DNA from 3 places in the Streptomyces sp. NPDC003697 genome. Region 3 is predicted to be linked to each of the others. Evidence: riboswitches for the same ligand, from Rfam matches in the RefSeq annotation. Region 3 holds a riboswitch; each other region holds the start of a gene.
What was found. A riboswitch is a leader RNA that binds a small molecule or an ion and turns the genes downstream of it on or off. The one in region 3 is predicted to bind cobalamin.
Positions count from the first base shown of each region.

Region 1: another riboswitch for cobalamin. It lies ahead of ACWDNY_RS08765 (ribonucleoside-diphosphate reductase subunit alpha); the one in region 3 lies ahead of ACWDNY_RS09790 (HoxN/HupN/NixA family nickel/cobalt transporter).
Region 2: another riboswitch for cobalamin. It lies ahead of ACWDNY_RS01865 (cobalamin biosynthesis protein); the one in region 3 lies ahead of ACWDNY_RS09790 (HoxN/HupN/NixA family nickel/cobalt transporter).

Region 1 is NZ_JBSFNN010000015.1:21,063-25,319, forward strand. It holds gene ACWDNY_RS08760 (ribonucleotide-diphosphate reductase subunit beta) at 1-92, opposite strand, end outside; gene ACWDNY_RS08765 (ribonucleoside-diphosphate reductase subunit alpha) at 152-2,542, opposite strand; cobalamin riboswitch at 2,667-2,815, opposite strand; gene mctP (monocarboxylate uptake permease MctP) at 3,150-4,257, opposite strand, start outside.
Region 2 is NZ_JBSFNN010000003.1:53,435-57,691, forward strand. It holds gene ACWDNY_RS01850 (class II aldolase/adducin family protein) at 1-62, opposite strand, end outside; gene ACWDNY_RS01855 (anion permease) at 404-1,636, shown strand; gene ACWDNY_RS01860 (hypothetical protein) at 1,665-1,886, shown strand; cobalamin riboswitch at 2,036-2,176, shown strand; gene ACWDNY_RS01865 (cobalamin biosynthesis protein) at 2,278-3,252, shown strand; gene ACWDNY_RS01870 (cobyric acid synthase) at 3,249-4,257, shown strand, end outside.
Region 3 is NZ_JBSFNN010000017.1:31,022-35,278, forward strand. It holds gene ACWDNY_RS09785 (hypothetical protein) at 187-960, opposite strand; gene ACWDNY_RS09790 (HoxN/HupN/NixA family nickel/cobalt transporter) at 1,135-2,268, opposite strand; cobalamin riboswitch at 2,267-2,471, opposite strand; gene ACWDNY_RS09795 (ArsR/SmtB family transcription factor) at 2,552-2,911, shown strand; gene ACWDNY_RS09800 (glycoside hydrolase family 13 protein) at 3,102-4,257, shown strand, end outside.

The DNA of each region.
Region 1 (4,257 bases), on a different contig from region 3:
ACGGCGTCCCGGTAGCGCTCGTAGAAGTCGGGGTAGCGCATGGGGCGCAGGGTCAGCTCGAAACCGGGGTCGAGCAGGTTCTGGGACGTCATGACAGTCGGCGCGGGGCGCCGTCCTCCAAACGGGGTGGGTGCCGGGTGGCTGCGGGTGGTCACTGGCAGGCGTCGCAGGACTCGGGGTTCTCCAGCGAGCAGGCGACCGCGTCGGGGCCGGCGACCTGCTGCGCGGGGACGGGAGCCTGGCTGCGCGCCTGCGCCCCGGCGGCGCGGGCGATCCTGGTCGCCGGGCGGGAGCGCAGGTAGTACGTGGTCTTCAGACCCTGCTTCCACGCGTAGGCGTACATCGAGGAGAGCTTGCCGATGGTCGGCGTCTCCATGAACAGGTTCAGCGACTGGGCCTGGTCCAGGAACGGCGTGCGCGCCGCGGCCATGTCGATCAGGCCGCGCTGCGGGATCTCCCACGCCGTGCGGTACAGCCGGCGGACGTCCTCGGGGATCCAGCCGAAGTCCCGCACCGAGCCGTTCGCCTCGCGCAGCGCCTCCCGGGTGCGGGCGTCCCACACGCCGAGGTCCTTCAGGTCCTGCACCAGGTAGGAGTTGACCTGGAGGAACTCCCCGGAGAGGGTTTCGCGCTTGAAGAGGTTGGAGACCTGCGGCTCGACGCACTCGTAGGCACCGGCGATCGACGCGATGGTCGCGGTCGGCGCGATGGCGAGCAGCAGCGCGTTGCGCATCCCGACGGCCGCGATCCGCTCCCGCAGCGCCGCCCAGCGCTCCGGCCAGGTGAACTCCACGCCGTAGTGGTCGGGGTGGAGGACGCCGCGGGCGGCACGGGTGCGCGCCCAGGCCGGCAGCGGGCCGTTGCGCTCGGCGAGGTCGGCGGACGCCTCGTAGGCGGCGAGCATGACGCGCTCGGCGATACGGGTGGACAGCGCCCGCGCCTCGGGGGAGTCGAACGGCAGACGCAGTTTGAAGAAGACGTCCTGCAGCCCCATGGCGCCCAGGCCCACCGGACGCCACCGGGCGTTGGACCGGGCCGCCTGCGCGGTCGGGTAGAAGTTGATGTCGACGACCCGGTCCAGGAAGGTCACGGCGGTCCGGACGGTCTCGTCCAGCCGCTCCCAGTCGAGGTCGCCTGCCTCCGTGTCGACGAACGCGCCGAGGTTCACCGACCCCAGGTTGCACACCGCCGTCTCCCCGTCGTCGGTGACCTCCAGGATCTCCGTGCAGAGGTTGGAGGAGTGGATGACGTGCCCCGGCTCGGCCGTCTGGTTGGCGGTGCGGTTGGCGGCGTCCTTGAAGGTCATCCAGCCGTTGCCGGTCTGCGCCAGGGTGCGCATCATGCGGCCGTACAGGTCACGGGCCGGCAGGGTCCTCCTGGCCAGCCCGGCGGCCTCGGCCGCACGGTAGGCGGTGTCGAACTCCTCGCCCCACAGGTCCACCAGGTCCGGGACGTCCGACGGCGAGAACAGCGACCACTGCCCGTCGGCGGCGACCCGGCGCATGAACTCGTCGGGGATCCAGTGCGCCAGGTTGAGGTTGTGCGTGCGCCGGGCGTCCTCGCCGGTGTTGTCGCGCAGTTCCAGGAACTCCTCGATGTCGGAGTGCCAGGTCTCGAGGTAGACCGCGGCGGCCCCCTTGCGCCGGCCGCCCTGGTTCACGGCGGCGACCGAGGCGTCCAGCGTCTTCAGGAACGGCACGATGCCGTTGGAGTGGCCGTTGGTGCCGCGGATCAGCGAACCCCGGGCGCGCACGCGGGAGTAGGAGATGCCGATGCCGCCGGCGTGCTTGGACAGGCGCGCGACCTGGTGGTAGCGCTCGTAGATCGAGTCCAGCTCGTCCACGGGGGAGTCCAGCAGGTAGCACGACGACATCTGCGGGTGCCGTGTGCCGGAGTTGAACAGCGTGGGGGAGGAGGGCAGGTAGTCCAGGCGGCTCATCAGCCCGTGGAGCGCGGCCACTTCGTCGACCGACCGCGGGGTGTCGTCCTCGGCGAGACCGGCGGCGACGCGCAGCATGAAGTGCTGGGGTGTCTCGATCACCTTGCGGGTGATCGGGTGCCGCAGCAGATAGCGGCTGTGCAGGGTGCGCAGGCCGAAGTAGCCGAAGCGGTCGTCGGCGGCCGGGTCGGCCAGGGCGTCGAGGCGTTCGCCGTGCAGGCGCACGAACGCGGCGGTCCGGTCGGCGATCAGCCCCTCCCGGTGGCCGACGGCGACGGAGTCGGTGAAGGACGTGACCTGCTGGGAGGCGGCCTCGGCGCGGATGCCCACGGCCAGCAGACGGGCGGCCAACTTCGAGTAGGCGGGGTCCTCGGAGATCAGGCCGGCGGCGGCCTCCGTCGCCAGCTCGCGCAGCTCCACGGTGAGCTCGGGGGCCGTGCGCGCGGACCGGCCGCGCAGCGCGGCGGCCGCGACCCGGCCGGGGTCGGCGTCGGGCAGGTCGGCGGTCAGCTCCGTCAGGGTCCGCAGCAGCGCGGCACCGGGGCCGTCGGTCTCGGTGTCGGACGGTGTCGCTGCGGCCGGACCGGCTGGTGCGATGGTCACGTGGGGCACATCCTCGCTCGGCACGGGGCCTCGCCGAGGGCAGGGGGCAGCACACGAACGCACGCGGGCGTCGCGTCCACCGGCCCATCCCACGAGGCCCGGACGTCAGGGCACCCGGACCGGACGGCCGGGCGCACTGTCGGCAGGTCCTCGGACTGACGCTCGTACGGGCCCGCATGGATGAGGACATGGGTGGGCACGCGCGAGTACACCGTTGCGGGACAGTTCCGGATTCGCACCGGATTCCCCTGCGGCGACAGCGAGCATGAGCATACATCTGGTGCCGGGCGAGGAAGACGCCCCCATATGTTGTGTCGCGGTTGCCCGCCGTGCCTGCGGTGACCGCAACCGCCCAGGGATGTGCCGGAGCGTCAGCGCGTGGGTGGACGGTGGGGTGCCCTCGGCGTCCCGCACCGGCTGCCACGGTCGCCGGGTCCGGGCCTCCCGGGATGCCCGGGCCCCGGCTCGCACGATGCCCGGGCCGAGGCTGCCGCGAGGCCCGCAGCCCGGTTCTGCCGGACGGATACGGCAACGGGCCGCCGGATCTCTCCGGCGGCCCGAGGCGCCCGGGCGGCTCAGGAGGCCGCCCGCTCCATGCCGTGGCGGGTCAGTGCGCGGCTCCGGCCGTGGCCGGCGGCAGCTCCACCTCCACGCCCGGGTCTCCCGCGTCCGCCGTGTAGTCCTCCGGCCGGGTCTGGTCGACACCCTCCGGAGCCTTCACCGCCTTCAGCGCGAAGGTCAGCACGACCGTGACGAGGACGTTGAGCACGAAGGCCGTGAGACCGATGTAGCCGATCTCCCCGATCCCCGGGATCTCCTCCGCCGAGCCGCCGAAGTGCTTCTGCGTCGGAGAGGCCACGCCGTAGGCGGCGATCGTGCCGTAGACCATGCCGACCGCCCAGCCCGCGAGCAGCGCCCAGCGGTGGAACCAGCGGGTGAACAGGCCGCCGACCAGCGCCGGGAAGGTCTGCAGGATCCAGATGCCGCCGAGCAGCTGGAAGTTGATGGCCACCGTCTTGTCCATGGTCAGGACGAAGACCAGGGCGCCCACCTTCACCAGCAGCGACACGATCTTGGAGACCCGCGTCTCCTCCTTCGGCGTGGCGTCCGGCTTGATGAAGTCCTTGTAGATGTTGCGGGTGAACAGGTTCGCGGCCGCGATCGACATGATGGCCGCCGGCACCAGCGCGCCGATGCCGATCGCCGCGAAGGCCACGCCCGCGAACCAGTCCGGGAACATGTTCTCGAACAGCTGCGGGATGGCCAGCTGCCCGTTCTGCACCTTGATGCCGGCCGCGATCGCCATGAAGCCCAGCAGCCCCAGCAGACCGAGCATCAGCGAGTACAGCGGCAGGATGGTGGTATTGCGGCGGATCACCTCACGGCTGCGCGAGGACAGCGTCGCGGTGATCGAGTGCGGGTACATGAACAGCGCCAGCGCGGACCCCAGGGCCAGTGTGGCGTACGTCCACTGGCCGGCCTCGGCGGGGGCCAGGGCGCCCCGCGGCTTGCCCGTGGCCGGGTTGGTCTGCGCGAAGGCGTCGCCCGCCTTGGCGAAGATGTCGTCGAACCCGCCCAGCTTGATCGGGATGTAGATGATCGCGACCGCGATCACGATGTAGATCAGCGTGTCCTTCACGAACGCGATCAGCGCGGGCGCGCGCAGACCCGACGAGTACGTGTACGCCGCCAGCACGCCGAAGGCGAGCAGCAGG
Region 2 (4,257 bases), on a different contig from region 3:
TGCCCCGCGTCCCCGCCGGCGCCCCGTGCCTCCGGCCGATCGTGGCCTCGCTGTCCGTCCATGCCGCGATCCTGCCAGCCGGTGTCGGGGCGCGGGTGCCGGCCCGCGTGACCGGGGCCGGAGCCCGCGCTCGGGCCCTCACCTCAGCCTCCGGTTCATTTCGGGCGATAACCGTGAATTCGACGCGACAGCGCCATGTGGCCTTAATCTCACCCAAGCGCCGACGAAAGTGGCCGCAGGCCTCGCCCCTCGGCCTGCCGCCCGGAAAACACGGCGCCGTGACGGCGGGACGGAACGCCGGACCCCTCTTCGGGACACTCCGGCGACCGGCCCAGTTCATCTTCCGTTCACTCACGTTACGTACGTTCGACCAGCCAACGACCTCGAACGATTGCCTGGGTAAATGGAAAGCTTCTCGCTGATCCTCGCGATTGTGGTGGTAACCGCACTCGCGTTCGATTTCACGAACGGTTTCCACGACACCGCCAACGCGATGGCCACGACCATCTCGACCGGCGCGCTCAAGCCCAAGGTCGCGGTGGCCATGTCCGCCGCGCTCAACCTTGTCGGCGCCTTCCTCTCGGTGGAGGTCGCCAACACGATCTCCAAGGGTCTCGTCGACGAGACCGGCATCCGTCCCGAGGTCATCTTCGCCGCCCTGGTCGGCGCGATCCTCTGGAACCTGCTGACCTGGCTCGTCGGTCTCCCCTCCAGCTCCTCCCACGCCCTCATGGGCGGTCTGATCGGCGCGACCGTCGCCTCGGCCGGTTTCACCGCCGTCCACGGCGGCGTACTGGTCACCAAGGTGCTGCTCCCGGCCGTGGCCGCCCCGGTCGTCGCGGGGGTCGCGGCGATGGTCGCGACCCGCCTGTCGTACGCGGCGGGCTCGAAGGCGGGCGGCAGGGCCGCCGAGAAGGGCCACCGGGCCGGCCAGATCGCCTCCGCGGGCCTGGTCTCGCTGGCGCACGGCACCAACGACGCCCAGAAGACGATGGGCATCATCACCCTGGCCCTGGTGACCGGCGGGGCCGTCGCCCCCGGCTCCAACCCTCCCACCTGGGTCATCCTCTCCGCGGGCCTCGCCATCGCGCTCGGCACCTACATCGGCGGCTGGCGCATCATCCGCACCATGGGCAAGGGCCTGACCGACCTGGAGCCGCAGCAGGGCTTCGCCGCCCAGACCAGCGCGGCCACCGCCATCCTGGCCTCTTCCCACCTCGGCTTCTCCCTGTCCACCACGCACGTCGTGTCCGGCTCGGTGATGGGCGCGGGCCTGGGCCGCAAGGGCGGCGTGGTGCGCTGGTCGACCGCGACGCGCATGCTCGCCGCCTGGGCGCTGACCCTGCCGGCCGCTGCGCTGGTCGGCGCCGGCGCGGAGGCCGTGACCCGCCTCGGCGCCTGGGGCACCGCGCTCGTCGCCGTCTTCCTGGTGGCCTCGAGCGCCGCGATCTGGAAGATCTCCCGCCGTGAGGTCGTCGACCACAGCAACGTCAACCACGTCGAGGAGCCGGCCGGTGTGGTGACCACCGCCATGGCCGTCGTGATCCCGCCGCCGACCGACGCGGCGATCGCCGAGGAACGGGCCGTCATCCCGGCCCCCGCCGCCGAGCCCGCGAAGCCGCCGGCCGCCGTCTGAGCCCGCTCACCGCAGAAGGAAGAGAACGATGAAGATCGACTGGGCGGCCATCGGTTCCGTCTTCGGCGTCAGCCTCGGCGTCACCGTGGGCCTGGTGGTCCTGTTCACCCTGGGCATCAGCGCTCTCACCCACCGGGAGCGGGCCGCCGCGGGCGGCGGCTCCGGCGCCCTGGCGCTCACCGGCGCCTCCGTCTGCTTCGCCGCCTGCGCGGCGGCGGTGGCGTACGGGATCTCCCTGATCGTGGCCTGACGGGCCGCGCCGGGAACCACCGGCGGGGTGCGGGACGGTGGTCCGTCCCGCACCCCGCTTTTTTCGTACACAGTCTGCAACTCTCCGCCGGACACCCGTGTGTGGGCCTCGGCACACTGCGCCCTCGCAGGTCAGCGGCAGGTTGACGGGTGTTCGCGGACCGTGGTGGACTTCCCGGGCCAACTACGGCGGCAGGAGAGGAAGCCCGGTGCGAATCCGGCGCGGTCCCGCCACTGTGACCGGGGAACGACTCCCCGGGAGCCAGGAACTCTCACCGCCGGTCTCGTCGAACCAGGGCGTGGACACCCTGAGTGAGGACCTATCGCGATGCGCGGCTGCCGACCGAGGTTGACCACCGGCGTACCGACCGACCCCGCGGCCGGCTGAACCGATGGGTGCCGATCGCGTCTTCGCGTACGGCGCCGCCACCGGCCTCCTCGGCGACCTGCTCCTCGGCGATCCGCGCCGCGGGCACCCGGTCGCCGTGTTCGGGCGGGTCGCCGGCGCCGTCGAACGGACCCTGTGGCGTGACGACCGGGTGCGGGGTGCCCTGCACACCGCCGTCTGCGTCGGCGGCGCCCTGTCGCTGGCGGGGCTCGCCGCGTCCGCCGCGCGTCCCTCCCGTACCGCGTCCGTCGCCCTGACCGCCGCCGCCACCTGGGCCGTCGTCGGGGGGACGTCGCTGGCGCGGGAGGCCCGGGTGATCGGGCGCGCGCTCCGGGCCGGCGACCTCGACGCCGCCCGGGCGCGGCTGCCGCACCTGTGCGGGCGCGACCCGCAGGCCCTGGACGCCGACGGGATCGCCCGCGCCGTCGTTGAGTCCGTCGCCGAGAACACCTCCGACGCGGTGGTGGGGGCGCTGGTGTGGGGCGCCGTCGCCGGTGTGCCCGGGCTGGTGGGATTCCGCGCCGTCAACACCCTGGACGCGATGGTCGGGCACAGGTCGCCGCGCTACCGGCGCTTCGGCTGGGCCTCGGCGCGGCTCGACGACCTGGCCGGGTGGCCGGGGGCGCGGCTCACCGCCGCCCTCGCTGCCGCGGCGGGAGCGGACCCGCGGGGCGCCGTGCGCGCCTGGCGCGCCGACGCCGCCAAGCACCCCAGCCCCAACGCCGGGCCCGTGGAGGCGTCGTTCGCGGGGGCACTGGGGGTGCGGCTGGGCGGGCGGCTCTCCTACGGGGGGCGTGTGGAGGACCGGCCCGTGCTCAACGCGCGCGGGCGCGCCGTCCGGGTGGGTGACATCGACCGGGCCGTACGGCTGTCACGGCGGGTGAGCTGGCTCGCCCTCGGCGTGTGCGCGGCCGGCCGGATCGTGGCGGACGGGCGGCCCCGGATCGGCCGCCCCAGGCGGAAGGGACGGACGTCATGAGCGGCGGACTGCTCGTCGCGGGAACCACCTCCGACGCCGGCAAGAGCGTCGTCACCGCCGGGATCTGCCGGTGGCTGGTGCGGCAGGGGGTGAAGGTCGCGCCCTTCAAGGCGCAGAACATGTCGCTCAACTCGTTCGTGACGCGCGAGGGCGCCGAGATCGGGCGTGCGCAGGCCATGCAGGCCCAGGCCTGCCGCGTCGAGCCGACCGCGCTGATGAACCCGGTGCTGCTCAAGCCGGGCGGCGAGCAGAGCAGCCAGGTCGTGCTGCTCGGCAAGCCGGTGGGCGAGCTGAGCGCGCGCGGCTACCACGGCGGCCGGCAGCAGCGGTTGCTGGGCACCGTGCTGGACTGCCTGGCACAGCTGCGGGACACCTACGACGCGGTGATCTGCGAGGGGGCCGGCAGCCCCGCCGAGATCAACCTGCGGCGCACCGACATCGTGAACATGGGCGTCGCGCGCCATGCCCGGCTGCCCGTGCTGGTGGTCGGCGACATCGACCGCGGCGGTGTGTTCGCGTCCTTCTTCGGCACCGTCGCGCTGCTCTCGCCCGAGGACCAGGAGTTGGTCGCCGGGTTCCTCGTCAACAAGTTCCGCGGCGACGTCTCCCTGCTGCAGCCGGGCCTGGACATGCTGCACGGGCTCACCGGCCGGCGCACCTACGGCGTCCTGCCGTTCCGGCACGGGCTCGGCATCGACGAGGAGGACGGCCTGGGGGCGCCGCCCACCGGTGGCCGGGGGAAGCCGCCCGCGCGGGGCGCGGGACCCGGGCCGGCCGGCCCCGTCGGCGAGGACGTCCTGCGGGTGGCCGTCTGCGCCGTCCCCCTCATGTCCAACTTCACCGACGTGGACGCGCTGGCCGCCGAACCGGGCGTCGTCGTGCGGTTCGTGGACCGGCCCGGGGAACTGGCCGACGCCGACCTCGTGATCGTCCCCGGCACCCGCGGCACCGTCCGGGCCCTGCAGTGGCTGCGTGAGCGCGGGCTGGCCGACGCGATCGTGCGGC
Region 3 (4,257 bases):
GCCTTCGTCGACCTCGCCGGCACGGCACGGCACGCTCACGCGCTGGGCACGGGGACGCCGGGCGCGGGTGCGCGGGAGGCGGGCGTGTCCGGTGTCGTGCGTCGGCGCTGGGCGCGGCGCCGGTGCAGGTCCGCCTCCCCCGAGCCGTGGTAACCCGGGTGCGGCCCGCCGCGCCCCACGTACCGCTCACGCGCTCGCGCGGCCTTGGCGGTGGACCTTCGCCAGCCGGTCCACGCCCCGCTGGAGCGCCTGCTGGGTGGACTCGGCCGACACGGCGCCGGTGCCGCCGTTGGTGACGGTGATCGCGTCATCGCCGACGCGTACGGCGGCCACGTCCAGGACGAGCGTGGTCGTCTCGTCGGCGCCCGGGTCGTCGTCGGTCACCCTCACCACCAGGCCCTTGCACGCGTCCCCGAAGTAGGGCAGCGTCTGCTCGAAGACCTGTACGTCCTGCACGCCGTTCCGTGTGGTCCTCGCGGTGAAGTTCGCGCACGTGCGGGGCAGCGTCCCGAGCCAGGCCAGGGTCCGGTCGACGTCGGCCGGGCGCAGCGCGAGGACCTGGTAGCGCAGCTGCGCCTCGGTGTCCGTCTGGTCGAAGGCGACCACCGAGTGGGTGCCTTTCGGCGTGCCGAGCAGCTCGTCGGCGTAGAGGGCGTCGAGGAGCTGCTGGCAGTCGCGGGTGGCGGTCCGGGCCTTGAGCAGGCCGTCCCGCCAGGTCGCGGCGCCCTGCGTCGGCGCCCACGGCTTCCCGAGATCGGCGTCGGTGATCAGCGCGGCCTGCGCCTGGGTCTGCGTGAGCGGGGGCGAGGCGGCCGGCAGTCGCCCCGCCGCGGACACGTCGGCCGACGACGAGGCGGCGACGCGGGGTCCGGGGACTCCTGCGGAACAGGCGGCCGCGGTCAGCAGGACGGCCGCGGTCAGGGCGGGGACGCTCAGGGAGCGGGCCGGGGGACGGATCACGGATGCCTCCAGAGGTGCCCGGGGAACTGGTCGTCTCTCACGGCACCACCGAGGCGCCCCGCTCACCAGCGCGCCGCGCCGTTCGACCCGGGAACGGCGGCCCACGGGCGCCCGACCGGACGACAGTCCCGGCCCCCGGCCGGCCCCGCCCCGGCGTCACGATGACGGCAGCGCCTACCGCGTGTCGGCCGCCGGCACCGTCCACCGCTGCTCGACGCGCGCCACCTTCCAGTACGCCAGTGCCGCCGCCCACACCGCGACGAACAGGCCGACGATGACGTAGCCGACGCTGTCCAGGTCGACCCCGGCGATCCAGCCGGTCACGTCGTCCCGCAGGTCGAACCGGTCGTGCACGACGCCGACGAGCTCGATCGTGCCGACGAAGAAGGCGACGGCGATGGACAGGCCGGTGATGGTGAGGTTGTAGTAGACCTTGCGGACGGGGTGCGAGAAGGCCCACTGGTAGGCGACGTTCATGAAGGTGCCGTCGAGGGTGTCGAACAGGCACATCCCCGCGGTGAACAGCAGCGGCAGGCACAGGATCGCGTACCAGGGCAGCCCGGCGGCCGCGCCCGAGCCCGCCATCACCATCAGCGTGACCTCGGTGGCCGTCTCGAACCCGAGGCCGAAGAGGAAGCCCAGCGGGTACATCTGGCCCGGACGGGAGATCGACCGGGTGAGACGCCCGAGGAAGCGGTTGACGAAACCGCGGGAGTCCAGGTGCCGTTCCAGTTCGCTCTCGTCGTACGTGCCGGCGCGCATCGACCGGAAGACCCTGAGGATGCCGGCCAGGGCGACCAGGTTCAGGGCGGCGATGAGGTAGAGGAACGTGCCCGCGATCGTCGTCCCCATGAGGCCGAGCGCCTGGTGCGTGTGCGACTCCTCGCTCATCACCCGCCCGGCGAGCCGGGTGCCGCCGGCGATCATCACGGCGAGCACCACGACGACGCTGGAGTGGCCGAGGGCGAACCAGAAGCCGACCGACACCGGCCGTCTGCCGTCGGCCATCAGCTTGCGGGTGGTGTTGTCGATCGCGGCGATGTGGTCGGCGTCGAAGGCGTGCCGCACCCCGAGGGTGTAGGCGGTGACGCCGAGGCCGAGGCCGAAGGCCTTGGACCCGACCTCGTAGTGGCCGGGTACGACGAGAAGGAGGAGGATCCCGAAGGCGACGACGTGCAGTGCTGCTATCGCCGCCATCAGGCCGGCGGTCCTCAGGGTGTCCTGACGCCGCCAGGCGAAGGCCGCCGGGTTGCGGGCAGGGTCGGGCAGGGTCATCCGGTCATCACGCTCCAGCACCTCGTGGATCACTTCGTGAGCTGCCGTGGCCGGTCTCCTGGCTTACAGGTCGTGCGTCGCCGGTCCGCCTTCCCGGCCGTCCCGCGACGGCCAGTGGCTGTCCCCCTGGGGGACGTGGACCGGCAACTCCCTGATCACAGTGGCGAGGGCCGCTCCGGCATGGGCCCTGACGGGCCGTCACCGGCTTCCCGAACACCACGGCGCGCCCACCGTAGGGCCGTAAGCGGTGCCCTGCATAGCTGCGCATCTGCGCAGGTATGGAAGATCACATCCGGGCACCTGCGAGGATGACGGCATGCATCTCGTCCCCGCGGACCGCGCGGACCGCCGCACGATCGACGGCCACCGGGTGTGCGACGCCGTCGCCGCCATCGGCGACGCCGGGCACGTCCGCGCCTGGGCCGACCGCTTCTCCCTGCTCAGCGACCCCAAGCGGCTCGCGCTCCTGCTGGCCCTGCACCGCACGGGGCCGCTGGCCGTGTCCGATCTCGCGATCGCCACGGGCATGAACGACCCCGCCGTCTCCCAGGCCCTGCGGCTGCTGCGGGCGGCCGGGGTCGTGTCGGGCGAGAAGGAGGGCCGGGTGGTGCGTTACCGGGTGGTCGCCCCGGACGTGGCCGCGCTGCTGTCCCACTGCGCGGCGGGCGCCGGCTGACGGCGGCGGGTGCCGGGCAGCGGCTGATGGCGGGCGCCGGCTGAGGACGGCGGACAGCGGCCGGCGGGCGTGCGCCCCGGCGCTCGGCGGCCCGGGCGGAGCAGAAGGTGTTCACTTTCCGGCGAAGTGGACAGAGGTGTCATAGTCGCTGCTTTCGACCCGAAGCCGTCACCGCCGAAGAGGAGGCCGCGTGACCGTCCGCTCGAGCCGCACCGCCCCGCAGGAGTCGACGCCCGACCTGTCGTCCAGGAGCCCGGACTGGTGGCGGCAGGCCGTCGTCTACCAGGTCTACCCCCGCAGCTTCGCCGACGCGGACGGCGACGGGCTCGGCGACATCCGCGGCGTCACCCAGCGCCTGACCCACCTGGCCGCCCTCGGCGTCGACGCCGTGTGGCTCAGCCCCTTCTACCCCTCCGAGCTGGCCGACGGCGGCTACGACGTCGCCGACCACCGCGACGTGGACCCCCGGCTGGGCACGCTCGACGACTTCGACGCCATGGTCGCCGAGGCGCACCGGCTGGGCCTGAAGATGATCGTCGACGTGGTCCCCAACCACTCCTCCGACCGGCACCCCTGGTTCCAGGAGGCGCTGAGCGCCGGCCCCGGCTCGCCCGCCCGCGAGCGGTACGTCTTCCGCGACGGGCGCGGGGCGCACGGCGAGCTCCCGCCCACCGACTGGCAGTCCGTCTTCGGCGGCAGCGCCTGGCAGCGGGTGCCGGACGGCCAGTGGTACCTGCACCTGTTCGCCCCGCAGCAACCCGACTTCAACTGGGGGAACGAGGAGGTGCGCGCGGACTTCCGCACCACGCTCAGGTTCTGGGCCGACCGCGGAGTCGACGGCTTCCGCGTCGACGTGGCGCACGCCCTCGCCAAGGACCTCGACGAGCCGCTGCGCGACGTCGGGAACGTCGGCGCCGCCGGCGAGGACGCCCTGCTCGGCGTGGAGGCCGGGAGCCACCCCTACTACGACCGGGACGAGGTGCACGAGATCTACCGCGACTGGCGCAAGATCTTCGACGCCTACAGCCCGCCCCGAGCGGCCGTCGCCGAGGCCTGGGTGCCGGGTGACCGGCGCGCCCTGTACGCCCGTCCGGACGAACTCGGCCAGGCCTTCAACTTCGAGTACCTGAACACCGGCTGGGACGCCGGCGAGCTGCGCGAGGTGATCACCGAGTCGCTGGCCGGCGCCCGGGCCGCCGGCGCGCCGGCCACCTGGGTGCTGTCCAACCACGACGTGGTCCGCCACGCCTCCCGGCTGATGCTGCCGCCCGGCACGGACGGCAACGCCTGGCTGCTGTCCGGCGGCCGGGCCCCGGCGGTCGACGAGGCGGCCGGGCTGCGGCGGG